DNA from 2 places in the Actinoplanes sp. NPDC051470 genome. Region 1 is predicted to be linked to the other one. Evidence: riboswitches for the same ligand, from Rfam matches in the RefSeq annotation. Region 1 holds a riboswitch; the other holds the start of a gene.

Region 1 (7,488 bases):
CGGGCCTCGCCCAGGTCGGCCAGCGCGCCGTCGAGGTCGCCGTCGTACTGCCGGAGCTGGGCCCGGAGCGGCAGCGCGGTCGCCCGCCCCCACCGGTCGCCGGCCCGGCGGAAGCAGGACAGCGCCGCCTCCACGTCGTCGCGGACGGTGTCGAGCTCACCCGAGTTCTCGGCCAGCTCGGCCCGGAACAGCCGGGCCGGGCCGGCCAGCCGCTCGTCGTCGCCGGCCAGCCGGTCGAGGATCGTCCGCGCGGCCGCCGGGTCGTTCAGCGGGAACGCCAGCGCGACGGCGGTGAGCGCGCCGGTGCTGCCGGGAAGGTCCGGATATCCCCGGAGCCGGTCGGCCAGGTCGGCCGGCCGCGGTCCGGCGTCGCCCTGGTTGAACCGGCGGATCGCCTCGGCGCAGTCCCGTTCCCGCCCCGGCTCGCCGCCGGGCACCGCGAGCGCCTCGCCGAGCCAGAAGGCGGCGTCGGCGCGCCGGCCGAACATGTGCCAGTACCAGGTCAGGCTCAGGGCGAGGCCGATCGCGCCGGCGGCGTCGCCGGTGTCGCACCGCCGGCGCAGGGCGGCCAGCACGTTGTCGTACTCGGCGGTGATCACCCGTACCGCCGCCGCCTGTTCCGGTCCGCGCAGCTGAGGGTCGTGGGTGCTCATCAGTTCGGCACAATGCCGGGCCGCGCGGTCGCCTGCCTCGCCCAGGGCGCCCTGCGCGGCGAGGCGCTCGAGGCCGTACTCGCGCAGGGTTTCGAGCATGCGGTAACGGCCGGGTTCGGGCGCGAGCTGGAGGATCGATCGGTCGACGAGCCCGGCCAGGTCGCCGTTGCCGGGGCTGACCGCGGCGGCCGAGGCGGTGGTGATGCCGCCGGGCAGGATCGCGACGCGGTCGGCCAGGCCGCGTTCCTGATCGGTCAGCAGGTCCCAGCTCCAGGCGATCACCGCGCGGAGCGTGCGGTGCCGGGGCGGCGCGGCCCGGCTGCCGGTGGTGAGCAGCCGGAACCGGTCGGAGAGCCCGGCGTCCAGCTCGGGCAGCGACATCGTCCGGAGCCGGGCGGCGGCCAGCTCGAGGGCCAGCGGCAGGCCGTCCAGGGCGCGGACGACGTTGATGATCCGCGGCAGCGTCGACGGGTCGACGTCGAAGCCGGGGCGGACGGCGGCGGCCCGCTCGGCGAACAGGCGCACCGAGGCCGTCCGGCGGGCCGCGTCCAGGCCGTCGTCCGGGGCGGGCAGCGCCAGCGGGCCGAGGGGCACGAGCGCCTCGCCGCCGATCGCGAGCGGCTCGCGGCTGGTGGCCAGCACCCGCAGCTCGGGGTGGCGGGCGAGCAGGCCGGCGACCAGGATGGCGACGGCCTCGATCAGGTGTTCGCAGTTGTCGATCAGCAGCAGGGCGTCCCGGCCGTCGAGTTCGCCGGAGAGCCCGCCGAGCCGGGATCGGCCGCTCCTCAGCCCGATCCCGGCGAGCACGGCCGCGTCGACCTTGGCCGGCTCGGTGACCGGGGCGAGGTCGATCATCCGGACGCCGTCGCGGTGGTCGTGGCGGCGCCGGCGGGCCGCCTCGACGGCCAGGCGCGTCTTGCCCGCCCCGCCCGGACCGAGCACGGTGACCAGGCGCCCGGCCGCGAACAGCGCGTCGATCCGGGCCAGGTCGTCGTCGCGGCCGATCAGCGCGGTCAGGGGTGCGGGCAGATTGTCCGGCCTGGGCCCATCCGATCCGGGCCCGTCCGATCCGGTACGCAGCAGACGCAGGTGCCGCTCGCGCAGCGCGGCGCCGGGGTCGGCGCCGAGGCGGTCGGCCAGGGCGAGCCGGGTCTGCTCGAAACGGTCCAGGGCCTCGGCCTCCCGGCCCTGGGCGGCGAGCGCATCCATCAGCAGCGCGGCGGCCCGCTCGTCCGCCGGGTGCTCGGCGAGCAGGGCGGTCAGGCGTACCCCCGCTTCGGCCGCCTTTCCCAGCATGAGCTCGGCCTCGCCGAGGTCGGCGACGGCCTCCACCGCCGCGTGGCGCAGCCGGGTCGCGACCGCCGGGGCCACCGCCGCGATCGCCGCCGGATCGCCCCAGAGCTCGAGTGCCTCCCGCAGCAGCACCGATGCGGTGGTCGCGTCGCCCGCGTGGAGGCGGTCCCGGCCGTCGGCGGCGAGCCGCTCGAACCGCAGCGCGTCGACGTCGGCCGCGGTCACGTCCAGGCGGTAACCGCCCGCGGCCTGGGTCACCTCGCCGGCCGCGCCCAGGGTCCGGCGCAGCCGCGAGACGAGGGTCTGCAGGGCGTGGGCGGCGCCGGCCGGCGGGTCGTCGGGCCAGATCGCGTCGACCAGGGCGGCCTGCTCGACCGGGTGACCACCGGCCAGGGCCAGCCGCACGACCAGGCTCTGGAGCCGCGCGCCGGGAACCGGGACGACCGCGTCACCGCGAGCCACCCGCACGGCGCCGAGCAGCGTCACGTCCACCCTCCGATCTTGTCAGGCCCGCGTCAGCGTCGTGTGTGCGCCGTGCGAGCGGCCCCGGCCAGGGTGGGCGGCATGACTGATGACCTGTGGGTTCGTACCTGGGGCGCCTCGCCCCAGGCGCCCGGCGCGGCGGTCGCCGCCCTCGACCCGTTCGCCGACGCCACGCTGCGCCAGGTGGTGCGGATCAGTGGCGGCGGCCGCCGGGCGCGCGTCCGATTCACCAACGAGTACGGGACGGCGCCGCTCCGGATCGGCGCGGCGCGCGTGGGCGACCACGTGCTGACCTTCGGCGGGCGGCCCACGGCCCTCGTCCCGCCGGGCGCGCCGATCGTCAGCGACCCGGTCGACCTCTCCCTGCCCGCGCTGTCCACCGTGACCATCAGCCTCTACCTGCCGGAACGGGTGGAATCCGTCACCGGCCACGGCCGGCCGGTGGAGGCGGTGGCGTGGATGATCCCGGGCGACGGGGCGGCGACCCCCACCGAACTCCCGGCGCGGGCGCTGATCTCGGCGGTGGAGGTGGTTCCGGACGGCCCGGCCACCGTCGTCGCGGTGCTCGGCGACTCGATCACCGACGGCATCGGCTCGGCCCCGGACGCGGCCCACAGCTGGCCGGACCGGCTCGCCGCCCGCGGCGGGGGCGCCCTGTACGTGTCCAACCAGGGGATCAGCGGCAACCGGCTGCTCAACGGCGGCCACGGCGACGCCGGTCTGGCCCGGTTCGACCGGGACGTGCTGGCGACACCGGGCCTCAGCCACGTGGTGGTGGCGCTGGGGCTCGGCGACATCGGCATCTCGTACGCTCCGCGCGACCCCGAGCTGGCCGGCTTCCTGACCATGTTCCCGGGCGGGCCGATCACGCCCGGCGACATCATCGCGGGCTACCACCAGCTGATCGCCCGGGCCCGCGGACGCGGGGTGAAGGTGTACGCCGCCACGCTCACGCCGGCCGGCAACGACCCCATGTACTCACCCGAGGGCGACGACGCCCGGCAGGCGGTCAACGCCTGGATCCGCACCGGCGGCGCGTTCGACGCGGTGCTGGACTTCGACGCCGTGTGGCGCGACCCGGCCGGCCCCACCCGCACCCGGGACGGCTTCCACGCGGGCGACGTGCACGGCAGCGACGCCGGCTATCAGGCCCTGGCCGACTCCATCGACCTCGCACTGTTCAAGGGGATCTCTCGTGCATGACGTCGTGATCGTGGGCGCCGGCCCGGTCGGGCTGTTCCTGGCCGGTGAGCTCGGGCTCGCGGGCTGCTCGGTGCTGGTGCTCGAACGGGACGCGGACGCGAGCTCCCCGTGGAAGGCGATGCCGCTCGGGATGCGGGGCCTGAACGCCGGGTCGGTCGAAGCCTTCTACCGCCGCGGGATGCTGCCGTCGCTGCTGGACGCGTCCGGGCTCGGCGAGCTGCCGCCCCGGAGTGTCAGCCACTTCGCCGGCCTGATGCTCGACCCGGCCGACGTGGCCGTGGACGAGCGGCCCGGCCCGGCGCTGGAAGGCATCATGACCAGCCTCGAAGCGGTCGGTTCGGCGGTGGGCGAGCGGGCGGTCGAGCTCGGCGTCGAGATCCGGCGCGGCGTCACGGTGACCGGCGTCGTCCAGGCCGGCGACCGGGTGGTCGTGCGGGCCGGCGACGACGAGTACCCGGCCCGCTGGGTGGTCGGCTGCGACGGCGGGCGCAGCACGGTGCGCGCGGCGGCCGATTTCGCCTTCACCGGCACCGAGCCCCAGCTCACCGGCTACCTCATGCTCGCCACCATCGCCGAGAAGGAGAAGCTGAGCCCGGGCTTCACCCTGACGCCGACCGGCATGTACATCCGGCCGCCGGGCAACGGCTACGTCGGCCTCATGGACTTCGACGGCGGCGCGTTCGACCGCTCGCGGCCGCCGTCCCGGGACCACCTCCAGGCCGTGCTGCGCCGGGTGTCCGGCACCGGCGTGACGCTGAGCGAGGTCCACCTGGCGTCCAGCTTCACCGACCGGGCCATGCAGGCGACGACCTACCGCCGGGGCCGGGTGCTGCTGGCCGGCGACGCCGCGCACATCCACTCGCCGCTCGGTGGGCAGGGACTCAACCTCGGCCTGGGCGACGCGATGAACCTGGGCTGGAAGCTCGCGGCGACCGTACGCGGAACCGCGCCGGACGGCCTGCTCGACACCTACACCCGCGAGCGTCATCCGGTCGGCGCCCGGGTCCTCGACTGGTCGCGGGCCCAGGTGGCGGTGATGAGGCCCGGCCCGCACGCCGCGGCGCTCCAGGCCCTGATCCGCGACCTGCTCGGCACCCGGGACGGCACGACCTATGTGTACGAGCGGACCGCCGGCACGTCGATCCGCTACGACCTCGGCCAGGATCATCCGCTGGCCGGCCGTACCGCCCCGGACTTCCGGCTCGTGGACGGCACCCGCCTCGGCGACCTGCTCCAGGCCGGCCGGGGCGTCCTGCTCGACTTCGGGCCCGGCCGCCTGCGCGGCGTCGCTGACGACAGGATCCGGTACGCCACCGGGACGGCCGGGGACGGCCTCGGGGCCGGCGCCGTCCTCGTCCGGCCCGACGGCGTCGTGGCCTGGGCCGGCGAGGACGACCCGGACGCCGTCCGGCGCGCCGCCGCTGAGTGGTTCTAGCGGGTCGCCCGCTCGGCCGCCGTGACCGCGTTGCGGAACAGCATGGCCACGGTGGTCGGGCCGACGCCGCCCACCCGCGGGGTGATCGCCCCGGCCACCTCGGCCACCGACTCGTCGACGTCGGGCAGCAGGCGGCGGCCCTCGTAGCGGACGCCGGCGCCGATCACGGTCGCGCCCGGCCGGACGTGCTCGGGCTGGATGATGCCGGGCACGCCGGCCGCGGCGACCAGGATGTCGGCCCGGCGGGTGTAGCGGGCCCAGTCCGGCACGCCGGTGTGGACCACGGTGACCGCGGCGTTGGCGGTCGGCCGCTTCTGCGCGAGCAGCATCGCCAGCGGACGGCCGATCGTCGCGCCGCGGCCCAGGATGACCACCTCGTGGCCGGCCACCGGGATCTCGTAGTGCGCGAGCAGCGCCTCGATGCCGGCCGGGGTGCACGGGACCGGGCCGGGCCGGCCGCTGGAGAGCCGGCCCAGGTTCAGCGGGTGCATCCCGTCGACGTCCATGTCGGGGTCGACGGTCATCAGGGCGGCGTCGTAGTCGAGGTGGCCCGGGATCGGGTACTGGATGAGCAGCCCGTGCACCGCCGGGTCGTCGTTGAACCGGGCGATCACCCGGTTCAGGTCGTCCTGGTTCGCGTCGGCCGGCAGGTGCTCGTGCGGTGACACGAAGCCCAGCTCGGCGGCCTGCTTCTGCTTGATCCGGATGTACCCGGCGCTGGCCGAGTCGTCGCCCACCAGGATCGTCGCCAGGGCCGGCTCGACACCGCGGGCCCGCAGGTCGGCGGCGCGGCGGGCCACGTCGGCGAGCACCGCGCCGGCGACCGGAGCGCCGGGCAGCAGCCTTGCTGTGTCAGTCATGGGTTCTCCCGCGTGGGCACCCAGGCGGACGGCGCCCACGACCACGCTCCCCGATGGTGGTCGCCATCCTCGGTGCCGCCAGTCGCGTGAGGAAACCAACCTACTACTGCGCCGCCGCCACGATCACCGTGCGGTACGCGGCGGTGTCACCCGCGCGGTACAGGCCGATCGTCATCCGGGTCGCCGAGGGCAGCCGGATGGTGGCGCCCCACGCGCCGTCGCCGCCGGGGATGCGCCGCTCGATGATCTTGTTGCCGGTCGGGTCGGTCACCACCACGGTGTACGGCCCGTCCGCCTCGACCAGGCCGGTCGCCCGGATGTCGACGTCCCAGCCGTTGTCCGCGCCCACCGGGCCGGGCAGGTCGGAGTACAGGGTGGTGACGGTGACCTGGTAGCTGTCGTGCGAGTTGGCGTACGACAGCCAGCTCGCGCCACCGATCACGGCCAGCACCAGCAGCATCGGCAGCAGCTGCTTGACCAGCGTGCGCCGCTCGAGCTTCTGCTCCGGCGAGGTCGGCGCGAACGGACCGGGCGGCGGCTTGGGCGCGTCGTCCCGGAAGACCGGGATCAGCTCGGTCTTCGGGCCCTCCTGCTCGTCCTCCTCCTCGCCCTGCCAGACCCGCTCGGGCACCGCCTTGAGGGTGAGCACGGCCAGGGTGATCCCGGCCAGGCCGAGCGCCCACGAGACCCGGTCGAGCTTGAAGCCGGCCACGTAGAGGAGCAGGCCGGAGACGATCATCGTGCCCAGGCTCAGCCCCGGCACCAGCACGGTCCGCTCGACCGCGCTCAGCGTCCGGTACCGGAAGATCAGCGCGATCAGGGCCAGGCCGGGCAGCAGCAGGCCGAGGGCCAGCCCGCCGGGGATGGCCAGCGCCCGCGGCCCGGCCAGCACCGACGCGGCCGCCGCCACGGTGCCCGCCGCGGTGAGGACCGGCGCCGACAGCAGGACGGGGAGCGCGCGCGCCTTCACCGTCGTGGAGTTCATTACTGCACCCCCATGCGGTAGATGCGGACGGTGCCGTTGTCGTACAGCCGGTCCACGTCGGTCAGCGCGTCGAACTTGGTCAGCTGCCGGGTGGTCAGCGGCTCGGTGATCCGGCCGGCGTGCGGGTCGTTCTCGAAGTACGCCTCGCTCTGCGGCAGCTGGGTGCTGAGCCGGCGGTCGACCACCAGGTAGTTCACCCGGATCGAGGCGACCAGCTCGTCCTCGCTCAGGCCCCACTCGTCGGCGTAGTAGAGCGGGCCGACCTCGCGGACCGGGTCCTGCCGCCCGTACGTGGAGGCCAGTGACACCGAGGTGACGTCGCCGCCGACCCGGTTGCCCGGTCCGAGCACCCGCAGCTCCCACTCGGCCGCGTCCACCCCGTACGCGTCCACCGACCGCTCGAACCCGCCGGCCAGGTACGGGCCCGGCAGCAGCGACCCCAGCGGCGGCCAGCCACCGGCCCGGGCGCCGATCATCAGCAGCGTGACCAGGGCCGAGCCGGCCAGCACCCGGACCACCAGGTTCCGGCCGGTCGGCGGCGGCGTGGCCAGCGCCGGCGCCACCCAGTGCCGTCGT
Region 2 (7,488 bases), on a different contig from region 1:
GAGGTTGTACTTGGCCTTCGAACCCGCGGCCGGCGTGGTCTGGGACAGCACCGTGTGGATGAGTTCGGCGATCTGATCCATCTCGGCCGTGCCCAGCCCACGGCTGGTGAGCGCGGGCGTGCCGACGCGGATGCCGGAGGTGTACCAGGCGCCGTTGGGGTCCTGCGGGATGGCGTTGCGGTTGGTGACGATGCCGGAGTCGAGCAGCGCCTGCTCGGCCTGGCGGCCGGTGAGCCCGAACGGGTGCACGTCGATCAGCACCAGGTGGTTGTCGGTGCCGCCGGAGACCAGCCGGACGCCGCGCTGGAGCAGGCCCTCGGCCAGCGCCTGGGAGTTGTCGACGATCGCCTGCGCGTAGCCGGCGAAGGACGGCTGCCGCGCCTCGGCGAACGCGATCGCCTTGGCCGCCATCACGTGGGCCAGCGGGCCGCCGAGCACCATCGGGCAGCCGCGGTCGACCTGGTCGGAGAGTTCGGGGCCGCAGAGGACGGCGCCGCCGCGGGGGCCGCGCAGGCTCTTGTGGGTGGTGGTGGTGACGATGTGGGCGTGCGGGATCGGGTCGAAGTCGCCGGTGAAGACCTTGCCGGCGACAAGTCCGGCGAAGTGGGCCATATCAACCATAAAGGTGGCGCCGACCTCGTCCGCGATCTCGCGCATGATGCGGAAATTCACCTTGCGGGGGTACGCCGAGTAGCCGCCGACGATCACCAGCGGCTTGAACTCGCGCGCCGTGGCCCGCAACGCCTCGTAGTCGATCTGGCCGGTGGCCGGGTCGACGCCGTAGCTGCGCTGGTCGAACATCTTGCCGCTGATGTTGGGACGGAACCCGTGGGTCAGGTGGCCGCCGGCGTCGAGCGACATGCCGAGCATCCGCTGGTTGCCGAACGCCGCCCGGAGCTCGGCCCACTCGGCGTCGGTCAGGTCGTTGACCTGGCGCTTGGAGAACTTCTTGAGATACGGCACCTCGACCCGGTCGGCCAGGATCGCCCAGTACGCGACCAGGTTGGCGTCGATGCCGGAGTGCGGCTGGACGTACGCGTACGGCGCCCCGAACAGCTCGCGGGCGTGCTCGGTGGCGACCGACTCGACGGTGTCCACGTTCTGGCAGCCGGCGTAGAAGCGGCGGCCGATGGTGCCCTCGGCGTACTTGTCGGACAACCAGTTGCCCATGGCCAGCAGCACGGCCGGTGACGCGTAGTTCTCGCTGGCGATCAGCTTGAGCGACTCACGCTGGTCGGTGAGCTCCTGGGCGATCGCGTCGGCGATGCGCGGCTCGATGGTGCGGACGACCTCGAGAGCGGAGCGGAAGGCTTGGGACTCGGCGTTCATCGGACCTCCACGGTTTGTGCAAGGACAGCACACGTACGGGAAAGGCCCAGGCGCACGGCAGGCGTCATCGGTGACGGGGCCGCTCCCCGATGGTTGCCCATCCGAACACGCCAGTCACGGCCCGCGCCAAAGCATACCGGTGCCTCTAGGTTGATCAACGTGAACGGTGTCGAGATCCTGCTCATCATCGGACTGGGTATCGCGGTGTCCGCCATCGCCAAGCGGCGCGGCATCGAACCCGGCCTGGTCATCGTGGTGCTGGCCGCGGCCGCGTCCTTCATACCGGGGCTGCCGCGGCTCGAGCTGGAGAGTGAGCTGATCCTGGCCATCGTGGTGCCGCCGCTGCTCTACTCGGGCGCCCGGACCGCCTCGTTCACGTCGCTCGGCGCCAACCTGCGGCCCATCCTCACCCTCGGTGTCCTGCTGGTCCTGCTGACCACGGCCGCGCTCGGGGTGATCTCGTCGTGGCTGCTGCCGTCGATGGGGCTGGCGGCGGCGTTCGTGCTGGGTGCGGTGCTCGCCCCGCCGGACACCATCACCACGGTGTCGCACGGTGGCGAGATCGGCCTGCCGAAACGGGTCACCTCGATCCTCACCGGCGAGAGCCTGCTCAACGACGCGACCGCGCTGACCCTGTTCACGATCGCGGTGGCGGCGGTCAGCGGCGAGAGCACCACCTGGGCCGGCGGGATCGGGAAGTTCCTCTACACCGCGGTCGCCGGGATGGCGATCGGCGGGATCCTCGCCGCCGGCGCCCTGTGGCTGCGCAAACGGCTGCACAACCCGGCGCTGGAGACGTCGCTGGTCCTGCTGCTGCCGTTCACCGCGTTCCTGGCCGCCGAGGAGATCCACGCGTCGGGCATCCTGGCCGTGGTGGTGGCCTCGTTCGGCGTCACCACGAACCTGACCTTCGACCCGCGGCACCAGTACGAGGGCGCCCACCTGACACGCATCCAGGAGGACCGGGTCTGGCCGGTGCTCGACTTCCTGCTCGAAACCTTCGTCTTCGCGTACATCGGCCTGCAGTTGAGGTTCGTCCTGACCGACCTCGAGTTCGGGCTGGGCCGGACGCTGCTCGCGGCCGGGGTGCTGCTGGTGGCCGCCATCGTGATCCGGCTGGCGGCGGTGTTCCTGCTGTTCGGGCGGTGGGCGCTCAAGGACCGGCAGTGGAAGCGGCGGCTGGAACGCGACCTGGTCTTCCGGCAGCGCTACGAGACGTGGCGGGAGCGGCGGGGCGGTCAGCCGTTCGAGCCGCTGTCGGGCAAGGAGACGCTGCTCGTGTCGTGGACCGGCATGCGCGGCATCCTCACCCTGGCGGCGGCCGCGGCGGTTCCGGAGGATGTGCCCGGCCGCGATGCCATCCAGGTGATCGCGCTGGTCATCACCCTGGGGACGTTGCTGATCCAGGGCACGACGCTGCGGGCGATGAGCCGGTGGCTGAAGATCGACCTGAGGGCGGAGGAGACGAGCGCCGGGGAGATGCGCCGGCAGGGTGCGGAGATCATCGCCGGGATCGACGGGTACGACGGGCAGCGCACCGCCCTGGGCCAGGCCGTCATGGACCGGCGGATGGACGAGGCGACCGCCCGCGACCTGATCGCCGAGGTCGACCTGCGGCAGGCGGCCGGGTAATTCGCTGTCGCGACTCTCCGGTGGGCGCTACGGTCGCCGGATGCACACGACGCACGCCCTGCTCACGATGGCGATGACGCCCGCGCGGGGCTCGATGCACTCGATCCGCCTGCGCGACCGGCGTCCGGTCCTGGGCGCGTAGCTCTCTTTCCGCTCGCTTCTCACCAGGGCCGTCCAGAGTCCGTTGTTCCTTCTCCCAGGACATGGTCATGGCGCCCTCTTCTCCGCGGCGTGCTCGCCGCATCTATGGACAGAACTTCCTCTCCTCCCGCCGCGTCCTCCGTCAGGTGTGTGACGCGGCCGACCTCAAACCCGACGACCTGGTGTACGAGGTGGGCGCCGGCCGCGGCCACCTGACCCGGATGCTGGTGCCGCGCTGCCGTTCCCTGGTGGCCTACGAGGTGGATCCGGCGGTGGCGACCCCGGTGGACGGTGCTTCGCTGGTGGTCGGCGACTTCCTCGCCGCCACGCCGCCACGGGAGCCGTTCGCGGTGGTCGGCAATGTGCCGTTCGCCCTGACGGCCGCCGTTGTCTCGTGGTGCCTCGACGCCGCCTTCCTCGATCACGCCACCCTGGTCACCCAGCGCGAATACGCCCGCAAACGCACCGGCGACTACCACCGCTGGACGCGGCTGACCCTCCTGACCTGGCCCACCCACGACTGGCAACTGGGCGCCACCATCCCGCGCACAGCTTTCCGTCCCGTCCCGGCCGTCGACGGCGCCATCCTGCGCCTGATCCACCGCGACATCCCGTTGGTGGCACCGTCACTGATGCCGGCCTGGCGCCGTTTCGTCGACCTCGGCTTCTCCGGCGTCGGCGGCTCCCTACAGGCCACCCTGTCCCGCCGCTACGGCCGCCGCGCATCCGGCGCCTGCCGAGCAGTCCGGGTCTGGGCGGACACCCCGGTAGGAGCCGTATGGCCCGAGCAGTGGCTAACCCTCTTCCGCCTCCTGGAGTGACCGGGGGGTTCAACCACTTACGCAGAATGAAGGGTGCGCGGCTCCGTTCTGGCCGCGCCAGCGGCCTGGAGCCTCGCGCCCGGCCTCGGCGGGAGCGACGGTCAGCACCACCCACCCAGCTACGACATCCAGACCTTGATCTTGAACTTGATCTTGATCGAAAAGGAGCGTCTCTATAACGAAGACTGCTCCGATTTGTCAGGGCGTGTCGTGGCGGGATATTCATTGCTCGTCTGCCGCGACGTGGAGGTCCGAGTGTCGTTGTCCCGCCGCCGCTTCCTCGCCTACGGCGGGGTCTTCGGCGCGGGCCTCACCCTGCCGGCCCCGCTCGACGTCGCCGCCACGCCCGACCCCCTGCAAAGTCCGCCCAAATCGGACGGAGTCGCCGACATCTATCACCGTGTGTTGCATCTGCACACACGCTGGGTCGAGCAACAGTGGGATCCAGGCATCGGCGCCTACAGCCCGGCCGACTTCCGGTTCGCGGCGGTGCTGGGCAATGCTGTGCTGCTCACCGATCGCGACTACGACCCGGCGCTGGCCGGTGTTGCCAAGAACACCCTGCTGGCCCGGACGGTGGCCACGATCGCCCGGTTCGCCGGCACGAACCGGCTGGCCGGCGGGGACGAGTGGGGCAAGCAGCTGTTCTGGGACTCGACCTTCGAGCTGTACTTCGTGCTGGCCGCGCGGCTGCTCTGGCGGGAACTCGACGCGCGGACGCGGACCCGGGTCGCGGCGATCGCGTCGGGGCAGGCGGCGTACGCGTTCGGGCTGGCCTACTCCGACGATCCGATGAGCGGCGAGTGGAGCCCGAACGGCGCGGCCGGCGGCTGGCGGGGCGACACCAAGCTCGAGGAGATGGGCGTCTACGCACAGGCCATCGCCCCCGGGCTGGCCTGGGGCAAGGACGACGCGGCGCTGCGCGAGCGGTTCTCGTTCTGGGCGGCCAACGCCAGCGGGTTGCCGACCGCCGACCGGGCCAACCTGGCCCGGCTGGACGGGCTGCTCGTCAAGGAACGCAGCCGCGCGCACAACATCCACGACACGTTCGTGGTGGAGAACCACGAGACGGTGAATCCGCACTACCAGGCCGAGCTGTGGCGGACCGCGGGCCGGGCGGCGATCCACTTCCTGGCCGCCGGCAAGCCGGTGCCCGAGGTGCTGCTGCACCAGCCCAACGGGCAGCAGCTGTGGCGCACGCTGCGGCTGCTGGCCAGCGACGCGGGCGAGCCGGTGATGCCGATGATCGCCGACCGCTACCACCTGTACGGGCGGGACGTGCTGCCGCTGGCCTACCTGGCCCAGGTGATCGGCGACCAGGACGCCGCCCGCGCCGAGGCCGACCTCGCCGCCCGGCTGGTGCCGTATCTGCGCCACGAGCCGGAGTACCGGCTGGCCAAGTTCAGCGGCGAGGACAAGTACGAGCCGGAGGCGCGGGCCGAGCTCGCCATCGCCTACCTCTTCCACCGGCGCCGCCGGACACCGACCCGGCCGGTGTCGAGCGCCGAGTTCTTCGCCCGGGCCAGCGGCACCCGCGACTTCGGCCCCGACGTGGGCCTGACCGCGCACCAGTCCGTCTCGGCCTTCGCCGCCACGGTCACCAAGCAGGGCTACGTCAACCTGCTCTGGCAGCCGCGCCACGACAACTGGCTGGTCGACACCCGCGCCGCGGCCTTCGTGCCGGCCTCCGCCCGCAATCCCGACGAGACGTGGACGCGGGCCTACGACCGGCTGCGCGACGGCGTCGACGCCACGGCCGCGGTGCTCACCTTCGGTGACAATTTCGCCGGGTACGCCACGCTGCCGACCGGCACGGTGGTGTACGCCAGCACCGGCATCGGCACCGACGAGGGCCCGCTCAGCCTGTTCAACCTGGACATGCCCGGCATGCCCGGGCTCACCGGCCGGCGCACGTTCACCAGCTCGACCGGCACCCTCACGCTGGACGGCAGCGGCGGCGGGGGCGGCGACGGCGGGGTCGACGAGCTGCGGTTCGAGCCGCGCAACGCCCGCTACGTCCGCATGCAGGGTCGCGAGGCGGCCAACCAGTACGGCTACTCACTGTGGACCTTCAGCGTCCTCGACGAGGCCGGCGCCGACATCGCCCAGGGCGCCCTGCCCGCGGCGTCGTCGTCCGACGTGACCTACCCGGCCTACAACGCCACCGACGGCAACCCCGAGACCCGCTGGGCCGTCGACCGCACCCAACGACACCGGCAGGACAGCTGGTTCGCGGTCGATCTGGGTTCGCCGGTCTCGGTCGCCGGGGTCAGGCTCTTCTGGGAGTCCGCGTACGCCACCAAGTACGTGATCCAGACGTCGATGGACGCGATCGGCTGGTCCGACGCCGTCGTCGTGCCGCAGTCGCACGAGATCTCCGGCGGCTGGGTCGACATCGACGGCCGCGCCGCGCTGGTCACCCACGGCACCGACCGTCCGATCACGGTCACCTCGACCGGCGTCATCGCGGCCACCGGCCCCGCGTCCCCCGTCCTGATCGAGGGCTACGCCCGCGACGGCCTCGACCTGCCCGCCCTGTCCCGCCGCCGCATCCCGCGCACCCCGCCCCCCTTGCGCGCCAGCGACGCCGACGGCTACCTGAGCCTCTTCAACCTCTCGCACGACCCGGTCCGCGGCGCGACGGTGATCATCCCGTCCACCCGCCGCCTCTACCAGGGCCTCCAGACCGTCCGCCGCGACGGCCTGGCCTGGTCGGTGACCCAGCCCGCGGCCACCGGCCGGGTCGAACCACCCCGCTTCGTGGTCTCCGGCCACCCGCCCATCGGCACCCGCTTCGAGGTGGTGAACTCACACCGCGTCACGGTGACCGCGCCACCCTCGTCACCGGTGGCGGTAACTCTGATGTCCGGCGCCTGGTCGACCCCGGTGCGCCTCGCGGCCGGTCAGGCTCGAACCGTGATCGTCCCCGGGGGCCCGATCACCCCGACCTCCGACCTGGCCCGTTCCCGGACAACGTTCCCGACGTCCCCGCTCCCGGTGGGAATGAACTCCCCGTCCTTCGCCGTCGACGCCAACCCGCTGACGTCGTGGCGTCCGGGTCCCACCGGCCGCATGGTGGTGGATCTGGGCGCCGTCTCGACCGTGTCGTCGCTGCGTCTGTCCTGGACGAAGGGCAGCCGGCCGCCGATCCGGATCGAGCGCTCCACCGACGGGGTGTCCTACCCGGCCGTCGCGCGGGTCCGCCGGCCCGGCCGTCTGACCGAGATCCCGCTCGACACCTCGGCCCGCTACCTGGCCGTGGTGGTCGACGGCTGGCGCCGCGGCGATGCCGAGCTGATCGAGTTCGCCGCCTTCGGCTGAGCCCGGGCCCGATTCTCGACAAATGAAAAAGGAACAGCGTCGCGGGACGCCGTTCCTTTCCTCGGTGCGCGTGCTAAAAGTCTCCGTTGTCGACGCCGTCGAGGAAATCCCGCCATTCTTCCAGCGAATACAGAAGGACTGTGCCGGGATTCTTGGAATCACGCATCGCCACAGTTCCACCGTCGACGACAGCGACCTGTACGCAATTCCCGCTCGTGCAATAACTGGAGACCGACCAATCGAG

What was found. A riboswitch is a leader RNA that binds a small molecule or an ion and turns the genes downstream of it on or off. The one in region 1 is predicted to bind ZMP and ZTP.
Region 2: it holds a riboswitch for ZMP and ZTP, as region 1 does, so the genes downstream of both, AB0M54_RS46760 (glycine hydroxymethyltransferase) here and AB0M54_RS31750 (tetrahydrofolate dehydrogenase/cyclohydrolase catalytic domain-containing protein) in region 1, are expected to answer to the same signal.

What each region holds. Positions count from the first base shown of each region.
Region 1 is NZ_JBFBAA010000022.1:26,581-34,068, forward strand. It holds gene AB0M54_RS31735 (BTAD domain-containing putative transcriptional regulator) at 1-2,438, opposite strand, end outside; gene AB0M54_RS31740 (SGNH/GDSL hydrolase family protein) at 2,511-3,632, shown strand; gene AB0M54_RS31745 (FAD-dependent oxidoreductase) at 3,625-5,067, shown strand; gene AB0M54_RS31750 (tetrahydrofolate dehydrogenase/cyclohydrolase catalytic domain-containing protein) at 5,064-5,927, opposite strand; ZMP/ZTP riboswitch at 5,939-6,023, opposite strand; gene AB0M54_RS31755 (DUF1616 domain-containing protein) at 6,031-6,912, opposite strand; gene AB0M54_RS31760 (hypothetical protein) at 6,912-7,488, opposite strand, start outside.
Region 2 is NZ_JBFBAA010000061.1:406-7,893, forward strand. It holds gene AB0M54_RS46760 (glycine hydroxymethyltransferase) at 1-1,329, opposite strand, end outside; ZMP/ZTP riboswitch at 1,367-1,457, opposite strand; gene AB0M54_RS46765 (sodium:proton antiporter) at 1,489-2,961, shown strand; gene erm (23S ribosomal RNA methyltransferase Erm) at 3,171-3,923, shown strand; gene AB0M54_RS46775 (discoidin domain-containing protein) at 4,179-7,244, shown strand; gene AB0M54_RS46780 (DUF397 domain-containing protein) at 7,318-7,488, opposite strand, start outside.